Tenggerimyces flavus: one gene and its partner. The protein of the gene in region 1 interacts with the protein of each later gene in a pairwise test. Links are inferred from orthologs where the notes say so. Each region holds a gene or a part of one and is shown on either strand. Other genes may lie near its edges.

Region 1 (4,382 bases):
TGGAAGCACGAGATCAAGGGCAACGCCGTCGAGGTCTCCGTCGAGCCGTTCGTCCCGTTCTCGGCGAAGACCCGCAAGGCCGTCGAACGGGAGGCCGAGCGGCTGAGCGGCTATCTCGACAAGACCCTGAGGCTGGACTGGACCGACTGAGCCGCACCATGATCGCCTCATGACACGGGTCCTGGTGGTCGGTGCGGGCGTCGTCGGGCTGACCTGCGCCATCCGGTTGGCCGAGGCGGGCTACGAGGTCGACGTGTTCGCGCGCGACCTGCCGCTGGAGACGACGTCCGCGGTCGCGCCCGCGCTCTGGTATCCGTACCGAGCCTTCCCGCACGTGCAGGTCACGGCCTGGTCGGCGCGGTCGATGAAGGTGTACGCGGGTCTGGCCGACGAGGCGCCCGGCTCCGGCGTACGGATGCGGTGGGGGACGGAGCTGTTCGGGCAGGCGGCGCCGGACCCGTGGTGGATCGAGGCTGTGCCGAAGCTGTCCCGGGTGGCCTCGCCGCGGGAGGGCTACGTGGACGGCTGGCGGTTCGAGTCGCCGGTGATCGACACTCCGACGTACCTGCCGTGGCTGGTCGAACGTCTGGAGAGCCTCGGCGGAACGGTGACGCGGATGGCGTTCTCGCAGCTGCCCGACCGGGCGCCGATCCTGCTGAACTGCACCGGCCTCGCGTCCCGGCACTTCGCCAACGACAGGACCGTGACGCCCGTCCGCGGGCAGGTCGTCGTGGTCGAGCAGGTCGGGCTGACCGAGTGGATGCTCGCGCACAAGGACCGCAACGAGCTGACGATGATCGTGCCGCGGGAGAACGACATCGTGCTCGGCGGTACGGCCGACGAGGGTGACTGGGAGCCGGACCCGCGCCCGGAGACGACGGCCGCGATCCGCGAACGTGCCGCCGCGCTGGTGCCGCAGCTCGCATCGGCGCGGGTGATCACCGAGAACGTCGGGCTGCGCCCCACGCGGCCGAGCGTCCGGCTGGAGGCCGAACGGGTCGGCGCGCAGCTCCGCGTGCACTGCTACGGCACCGGCGGCTCCGGCTACACGATCGCCTGGGGCTGCGCCGACGAGGTCCTCGCGCTGGTTCAGGACCGCACGACGCGATAGCGCAGTCCGATCTCGCCGGCGAGGTCCTTCGCGAGCTCGCTGGGCGGGGCCGGCGGCAGCCAGTCGGCCGCCATCCAGCCCATCGCGTGGTCGGGTCCGGCGACGAACCCGTCCAGCGACATCGAGGTGCCCCAGACGACCTTGCCTCGCGTGGTCATGTGCGTGTCCCTTCCGGTGGGTGGTCGCCTCGTACTGACGACGCGCCGCCGAAAACTCATCGGAACTGGAGAGCGGCTAGGACCTGTGGCGTACGTCGGTGGTGCTGGCGGATGGCGCCGATGCCGCTTTACCTGGCATGTGGGTGCTTCACGCGGGGTGTATCCCAGGTAGAGCGGCAAATGATCATGTAAACATGATCATTTGCCGTCGCTGGGGAGTCGGTCGGGAGCCACCGGAGAGCCGTCCAGGAGTACCCGGGGCAGCCTGCTCGTCGGCGATGCCAAGACGCCGCTGCGTCGCTCCAGCCACTTTCGTCACAGGCGCTCGGGGGAGTGCAGCTCGGCTCGGAAGGCGCGTGGTGAGGTGCCGAAGCGGGCGCGGAAGACGCGGCTGAAGTGGAACGCGCTGACGAAGCCGCACGCGGTCGCGACCTGGCCGACCGCGAGGTTCGTGGCCTCGAGCAGGGTCGCGGCGTGGCGGAGGCGGACGTCGCGGAGCGCCTGCATCGGCGTGCGGCCGGTCTCCTCGGCGAACAGGTGCGCGAACCGCGACGGCGACAGCGCGACCTCGCGGGCCAGCGACCGGACGGTGTGCGGCGACCCGGGGTCGGCGGCGAGGATCGCCTCGGCCCGCCGGACCCGCGCGTCGCCCGGATCGCCCGGCTCACCCGTCGCGCCGGCCGCGGTGGCGAGCAGCAGGATCTCCTCGACCCGCCCGGTCGCGAGCTCGCGCGCCGCGGTCGGGACCGCCATCGCCGGCACGGCCGGCAGAGCGGACGGAGGCGGCGGCGCGCCCACCCCCGACCAGCGCGCGTCGGCGTGCATGCGCTCGAACGCCGCGTCGATCCGCCCGTGCACAGCAGCGGGCACGGACCGTACGACGAACACCCGGTCACCCACCTCCACCGGCCGGAGCCAGCCGTGCCAGGACGTACGCGGCTGGAAGTGCACCCACCAGAACGTCCAGCGGTCCGCGTCAGGCGCGACCCCGTACTCGTGGTCGACCTCCGCGCCGAGAACGACCAGGTCACCGGGCCGGGCGAGCACCTCGGCCCCACCCTGCCGGATCCGCCCAGCGCCGGCGAGTGTCCAGGTCAGCAGCCAGCTCGACGCCCCGCCGGCGCGGCGCGCGGCGTACCCCGGACGCTCGTCGAACCACCCCACCACGAGCAGCTCCGCTGGCGGAGAGGGCGTGGTCGCAGCAGGATCAGGCAGGTTCGCAGCCTCGTCGGGCATCCACACAGTCTGCGTCATCGACCTACCGTCGAACCATGACGACGCTCACCAAGCCGGCCCCCCTGCCGCCGAGTGAACGGCAGCGCTTCTTCGACCAGGGCTACGCGATCGCGCGCGGCCTGTTCGACCAGTCCGAGATCGACACGATCGTGGCCGAGTTCATGGCCATGCAGGCGGGCGGGTTCATCAAGGGCCATTTCGAGCCGAAGCCGCAGAACGAGAACCAGCACAACGACCCGCTGCTCGCGTTCCCCCGGGTGATGCACCCGCAGGAGATCAACGAGCTCGCGCTGCGGTACCTGCTCGACGACCGGCTCGAGACGATCCTGCGGGACCTGTTCGGCGAGGAGGTCCTGGCAGCCCAGAGCATGTTCTACTTCAAGCCGCCGGGCGCCCGCGGCCAGGCGCTGCACCAGGACAACTTCTACCTGCGCGTCGAGCCCGGCACCTGCATCGCGGCGTGGATCGCCTGCGACGAGATCGACCGGACGAACGGTGGACTCGAGGTCGTCCCCGGCACGCACGCGATGGACGTCTTCTGCCCGGAGGAGTCGGACTCGTCGGTGTCGTTCACCCGCGACTACGTCCCGCCGCCGCCCGGCCTGGAGCCGGTGCCCGTCGACCTGTCGCCGGGCGACGTGCTGTTCTTCAACGGCAGCCTCGTGCACGGCTCGGGGCCGAACGCGACCGCCGACCGGTTCCGGCGCTCGTTCATCTGCCACTACGTCGGCCGTTCGTCGGAGAAGATCTCGGTCTGGTACCCGACCCGGACCATGGACGGCGCCCGCTTCCAGGTGCCCGAGGCTGACGGCGGCGGCCCGTGCGGCGACGAGGTCGAGGCGATGGGGCCGCACTAGCTCGTTCGCGCGACAACAGCCCTGCCGGCGCATGTCCCGGCGGGGCTGTTTCGCGTGTGGCGTGGTTGGAACGCGCGTCGGACTGGGGGTTAACTCGACGAGAACGCCCTGGCCTGACAGCCTGGGGCCGCGAAGCACAGGGCGAGGGCTGGGAGGACGAGTCGGTGTTCAGGCGGATCGCGGTCGTGAACCGTGGCGAGGCGGCGATGAGGATCGTCAACGCCGTTCGTGAGCTCAACGCGGAGGGTGGCGAGCCGATCGAGACGGTCGCGCTCTACACCGACGGGGAGCGGACGGCCACGTTCGTCCGGGAGGCCGACCTCGCGTACGCCCTCGGACCCGCCTCGAACCGGCCGTACGTCGACCACGCTGTGCTCGAACGAGCCCTCCTCGAGACCAAGGCGGACGCCGCCTGGGTCGGCTGGGGCTTCGTCGCCGAGGACCCCGCCTTCGCCGAGCTGTGCGAACGGGTTGGTGTCACGTTCATCGGGCCGGCGCCCGACGCGATGCGCCAGCTCGGCGACAAGATCGCCTCCAAGCTCATGGCCGAGTCGGTCGGCGTCCCCGTCGCGCCCTGGAGCGGCGGCCCGTGCGAGTCGCTGGAGGCGGCGCTCGCGGCGGCCGACAAGATCGGCTACCCCTTGATGCTCAAGGCCGCGGCGGGCGGAGGTGGCCGGGGCATCCGCGTCATCCGCCAGGCCGAGGACCTCCAGGAGGCGTACGACCGCACCCGCGACGAGGCGGCCCGCGCGTTCGGCAGCGGCGTGGTCTACCTGGAGAAGCTGGTGAGCGGCGCTCGCCACGTCGAGGTGCAGATCATCGCCGACGGCCAGGGCACCGCCTGGGCGCTGGGCGTCCGGGACTGCTCGGTGCAGCGCCGTAACCAGAAGGTCATCGAGGAGTCGTCCTCTCCGGTCCTGAACGCCGAGCAGGTCGAGGCGCTGAAGGGCGCGGCCGAGCGGCTCGCGCTCGCGGTCGGCTACCGCGGCGCCGGAACGGTCGAGTTCCTCTACCGCCCGA
Region 2 (4,307 bases), 3.9 Mb from region 1 along the record:
CACCGACAACCACGAGGACCGCCCGGCGCAGCTCAGGCACATCCGCCGCGCGATCGCGATCTACCGCGCGCTGCTCGCCGCCGGCGTCGTCGAGCAACTGCCGACTCGCGACGAGGACGGCAGGTTCGCCCGGCTCACCGTCGACCTGCAGCTCGACTTCGCGCTCAACCAGCCGCTGTCGCCGCTCGCGCTCGCCTCGCTCGAACTGCTCGACAAGGAGTCGCCGACGTACGCGCTCGACGTGTTGTCGGTGATCGAGGCGACGCTGGAGAACCCGCGCCCGGTGCTGTCCGCCCAACTGTCCAAGGCGAAGGGCGAAGCGGTCGCGCAGATGAAGGCCGACGGCCTCGAGTACGAGGAGCGCATGGCGCTGCTCGAGGACGTCACCTATCCGATGCCTCTCTACGACCTGCTCGAGGCGGCGTACGACCTGTATCGCCGCGGGCACCCGTGGGTCGCCGACTACGAGTTCAAGCCGAAGTCCGTCGCCCGCGACATGTTCGAGCGGGCGCTCACCTTCACCGAGTACGTCAGCTTCTACCAACTGGCGCGGTCCGAGGGACTCGTACTCCGCTACCTCGCCGACGCGTACAAGGCGCTGAAGCAGACCGTGCCGGAGTCCGCGCGCACCGAGGAGCTCGTGGACGTCATCGAGTGGCTCGGCGAGCTGGTCCGGCAGGTCGACTCGAGCCTGCTCGACGAGTGGGAACGGCTCCGTACCCCCGACGGCACCGAGGTCGACGCGGTGCGCCCGGGTGGGGCCCCGAAGCTCACCGGCAACGTCCGGGCGTTCAAGGTGCTCGTCCGGAACCACCTCTTCCGCCGCGTCGAGCTGGCCGCGCTCCGGCGCTACGACCTGCTCGGTGAGCTCGACGCCGAGTGGGGCTGGGACGCCGACCGCTGGCGCGAGGCAGTCGAGCCGTATTTCGAGCTGTACGACGTCCTCGGCACCGATGCCGACGCGCGCGGCCCGCACCTGTTGATGATCGAGGAACGGCCGGACGTGTGGGTGGTGCGGCAGATCTTCGCCGACCCCGAGGGCGACCACGACTGGGGCATCAGCGCCGAGGTCGACCTCGCGGCGTCGGACGAGGCCGGCGAAGCCGTCGTCCGCATCGTCGAGGTCAACCAGCTCGGCAGCCTGTCGGCGTGACGTGCGTGATGTGCGTGGCGCGCTTGCCTCGGGCGCTGCGGCGATGCACCGTCGACTGTGATGCCTGAGGAACTGCCGGATGGTGCCGCCGAGGTGGTCGCGGAGTTCGCCCGCCACCTGGCGGCCGAGCGCAACCTGTCGCGGCACACCGTGCGTGCCTACACAGGCGACCTCGCCAGCCTGCTCGCCCACGCCGGCGTCGCCGGCCCCGAGAACCTCGACGAGCTCGACATCCACGTTCTCCGCGGCTGGCTCGGCCGGCTCCAGGCCACCGGCAAGGCCCGGACCACGCTCGCCCGGCGGGGCGCGGCGGCCCGTACGTTCACCGCCTGGGCGCATCGACGGGGGCTGCTCGCGTCCGACCCTGGGCTGCTGCTCGGCACGCCCAAGGCGCACCGCACGCTGCCGCCCGTCCTCCGCCAGGACGAGGCCGCCGAGCTTCTGCAGGTGGCCATGGTCGCCGCCGACGACGGCACGCCCGCCGGTGCCCGCGACCGGGCGATCCTCGAACTGCTCTACGCCTGCGGCATCCGGGTCGGCGAGCTGGTCGGCCTCGATGTCGACGACCTGGACTTCGACCGCAACATCGTCCGCGTCATCGGCAAGGGCGACAAGGAACGGTCGGTGCCGTTCGGCCAACCCGCGGCTGCCGCGGTGAAGGCCTGGCTCGCCGTCCGCCCGACGCTGGTCCGGAACGGCAGCGGGCCTGCTTTGTTCCTCGGCGCCCGCGGCGGAAGGCTCGACCAGCGCGCCGTTCGGCGGCTGGTCCACCAACGCCTCGCCGACGTCCCCGGCGCCCCCGACCTTGGGCCGCACGGACTCCGGCACTCCGCGGCCACCCACCTGCTCGAGGGCGGCGCCGATCTTCGGAGCGTGCAGGAGCTGCTCGGCCACGCGTCCCTGGGGACCACGCAGATCTACACGCACGTCTCGACCGAACGGCTCCGCAAGGTCTACCAACAGGCCCACCCCCGCGCCTGACGCGAGCCGGTCTGCGTGGCGTCCGCGCCGGTGGCGGCCCGCCGATGGACGCTGGTGGGCGTTCCATCCCAGGCGGCGGAGCAAGCGGTGGAGCAGGCGGCGGAGGGTGGTCATGCGGACCTCCGGAGGCGCCGGCGGACCTCATCGAGGTTGATCACCGCGCCCGGTGCGGCGGGTGTGCGTGGTGGCAGGGCGCGGCGGCGCGTCACGCCGGCCACGACCGCTTCCGCGGTGGCCACGCCCGCGCCGCTCCCGCGCTCTGCCACTGCCGATGGGCGGTGGCGGGCATGCCATCCCAGGCGGCCGAGCAGGCGGCGGAGCAGGCGGCGGAGGATGGTCATGCGGACCTCCGGAGGCGTCGGCGGACCTCATCGAGGTTGATCACCGCGCCCGGTGCGGCGGGGGTACGCGGTGGCGGGGGAGGGCTGCCGCCGGTGGGTGGTAGGGCGCGGCGGAGCATTACGCCGGCTACGACCGCACCCGCGACGGCGCCGGCCGCCGGTGCGGCGAACGGGCCCAACGCATCCGCCAAGGCCGCCACCCCCGCGCGCTGCGGCCCAGCAGGCGCCGCGACCGAAGGCGAGGGCGACGAGGCAGCCGAGACCGACGACGAGTCCAGCGGCAACAGCCGCGGCGGGCCGAGGCCGACCAGGGCGAGCGGGTCCAGATACTCCGCGCCGCGCTTCAGCCCCCAGTGCAGGCAGGTCCGACCTGTGCAGTGACCGGCCGCCTCCACCGTTCCCAAGGCGGCACCTGCCGCCACCCGCGTCCCCACCGTCACGGACGAAGCCACCGGCTCGTACGTCGACCGCAGCTCCCCGTGCCGGACGACAACCACTCCGCGACCGGCGAGCACGCCCGCGTACGACACCTGACCCGCGCCCGCGGACCGGACGGTCTGCCCCGCCGACGCGGCCAGGTCCACGCCGCGGTGCCCAGCTCCCCACGGCACCGGCGGCGGGTGGAAGCCGCGCAGCACCTCCGGGCGCGGCGACAGCGGCCACTGCCAGGCCGTGGCACCAGCCGAGGCGGGACCCGTGCACAGGCACCACCACCCCAGCAGGGCCAGGACCACGAGCGCGAGGCGAGTCGATGGATTCGTCATGCGTCGATCTTGGCCGGGGATGACACGGAGCGGAGTCGCTCGAACGCAACCTGTGGACAACCCGTGGAATCCGCGCGCTGTGGACGAAACGACGGCCACCGAGAGCTCAACCAGCGAGTCCAGTAGACTTGCGGAGGTATCCCGACCACCCAGCAGTGGCCGGGGTGTTCATGCATGACATCACGCACGCTCGCATGCCGCTAGGTAGCGGGCGCACCGACTCGGTCCCAGCACGCTGGGAAGCGGTGCGCGCGGGCGTCAGGGGCGCCGGTCGACCGACCGGAGCCAGGAACCGAGACCAGGAGGTAACGCGGCCATGGCCGTCGTCACCATGCGCCAGCTCCTCGAGAGCGGCGTCCACTTCGGGCACCAGACCAGGCGCTGGAACCCGAAGATGAAGCGGTACATCCTCACCGACCGCAACGGCATCTACATCATCGATCTGCGCCAGTCGCTGGCCTACATCGACCGGGCGTACCAGTTCGTCAAGGAGACCGTCGCCCGCGGCGGTGCGGTGCTGTTCGTCGGCACCAAGAAGCAGGGCCAGGAAGCGATCGCCGAGCAGGCGACGCGCGTTGGCATGCCGTACGTCAACCAGCGCTGGCTGGGCGGCATGCTCACCAACTTCCAGACCGTCTACAAGCGTCTCCAGCGGCTCAAGGAGCTCGAGGAGATGGACTTCGACGACGTCGCCGCGTCCGGCCTCACCAAGAAGGAGCTGCTGCAGCTCCGCCGTGAGCGGGACAAGCTGGACCGCACGCTCGGCGGTATCCGCCGCATGCAGCGAGTGCCCAGCGCGGTGTGGATCGTCGACACCAAGAAGGAGCACCTCGCGGTCGACGAGGCCAAGAAGCTCGGCATCCCGGTGATCGCGATCCTCGACACGAACTGCGACCCCGACGAGGTCACGTACCCGATCCCCGGCAACGACGACGCGATCCGTTCGGTCGCGCTGCTCACCCGGATCGTCGCCGACGCCGTGGCCGACGGCCTGATGTCGCGCGTCGGTGCCGCCGGCGGCGAGAACGAGCCGGCCCAGGTCGGCGCCGAGCTCGGTGTCGAGGAGCC

The links.
Region 2: the proteins of JOD67_RS35290 (region 1) and JOD67_RS17150 interact in binary tests that used the Escherichia coli proteins (3 or more experiments, as listed by UniProt). The link is inferred for Tenggerimyces flavus from one-to-one orthologs.

The regions. Positions count from the first base shown.
Region 1 is NZ_JAFBCM010000001.1:7,584,697-7,589,078, reverse strand. Bases 555-3,373 are described here. They hold JOD67_RS35290 (helix-turn-helix domain-containing protein), read right to left. Parts: upstream 2,524-3,373; coding sequence 1,585-2,523; downstream 555-1,584. Other genes in these bases: JOD67_RS35285 (phytanoyl-CoA dioxygenase family protein), read left to right, coding at 2,541-3,362; JOD67_RS35295 (hypothetical protein), read right to left, coding at 1,090-1,269; JOD67_RS35300 (FAD-dependent oxidoreductase), read left to right, coding at 555-1,111. Also shown: JOD67_RS35305 (winged helix DNA-binding domain-containing protein), read left to right, coding at 1-150; more of JOD67_RS35300, read left to right, coding at 170-554; JOD67_RS35280 (ATP-binding protein), read left to right, coding at 3,527-4,382. UniProt on the Escherichia coli protein: Transcription factor that regulates the expression of several genes involved in the transport and metabolism of L-arabinose. Functions both as a positive and a negative regulator.
Region 2 is NZ_JAFBCM010000001.1:3,650,864-3,655,170, forward strand. The notes cover bases 430-3,173. They hold JOD67_RS17150 (tyrosine recombinase XerC), read left to right. Parts: upstream 430-1,213; coding sequence 1,214-2,134; downstream 2,135-3,173. Other genes in these bases: JOD67_RS17145 (DEAD/DEAH box helicase), read left to right, coding at 430-1,153; JOD67_RS17155 (murein hydrolase activator EnvC family protein), read right to left, coding at 2,472-3,173. In the rest of the region: more of JOD67_RS17145, read left to right, coding at 1-429; more of JOD67_RS17155, read right to left, coding at 3,174-3,239; rpsB (30S ribosomal protein S2), read left to right, coding at 3,556-4,307. UniProt on the Escherichia coli protein: Site-specific tyrosine recombinase, which acts by catalyzing the cutting and rejoining of the recombining DNA molecules.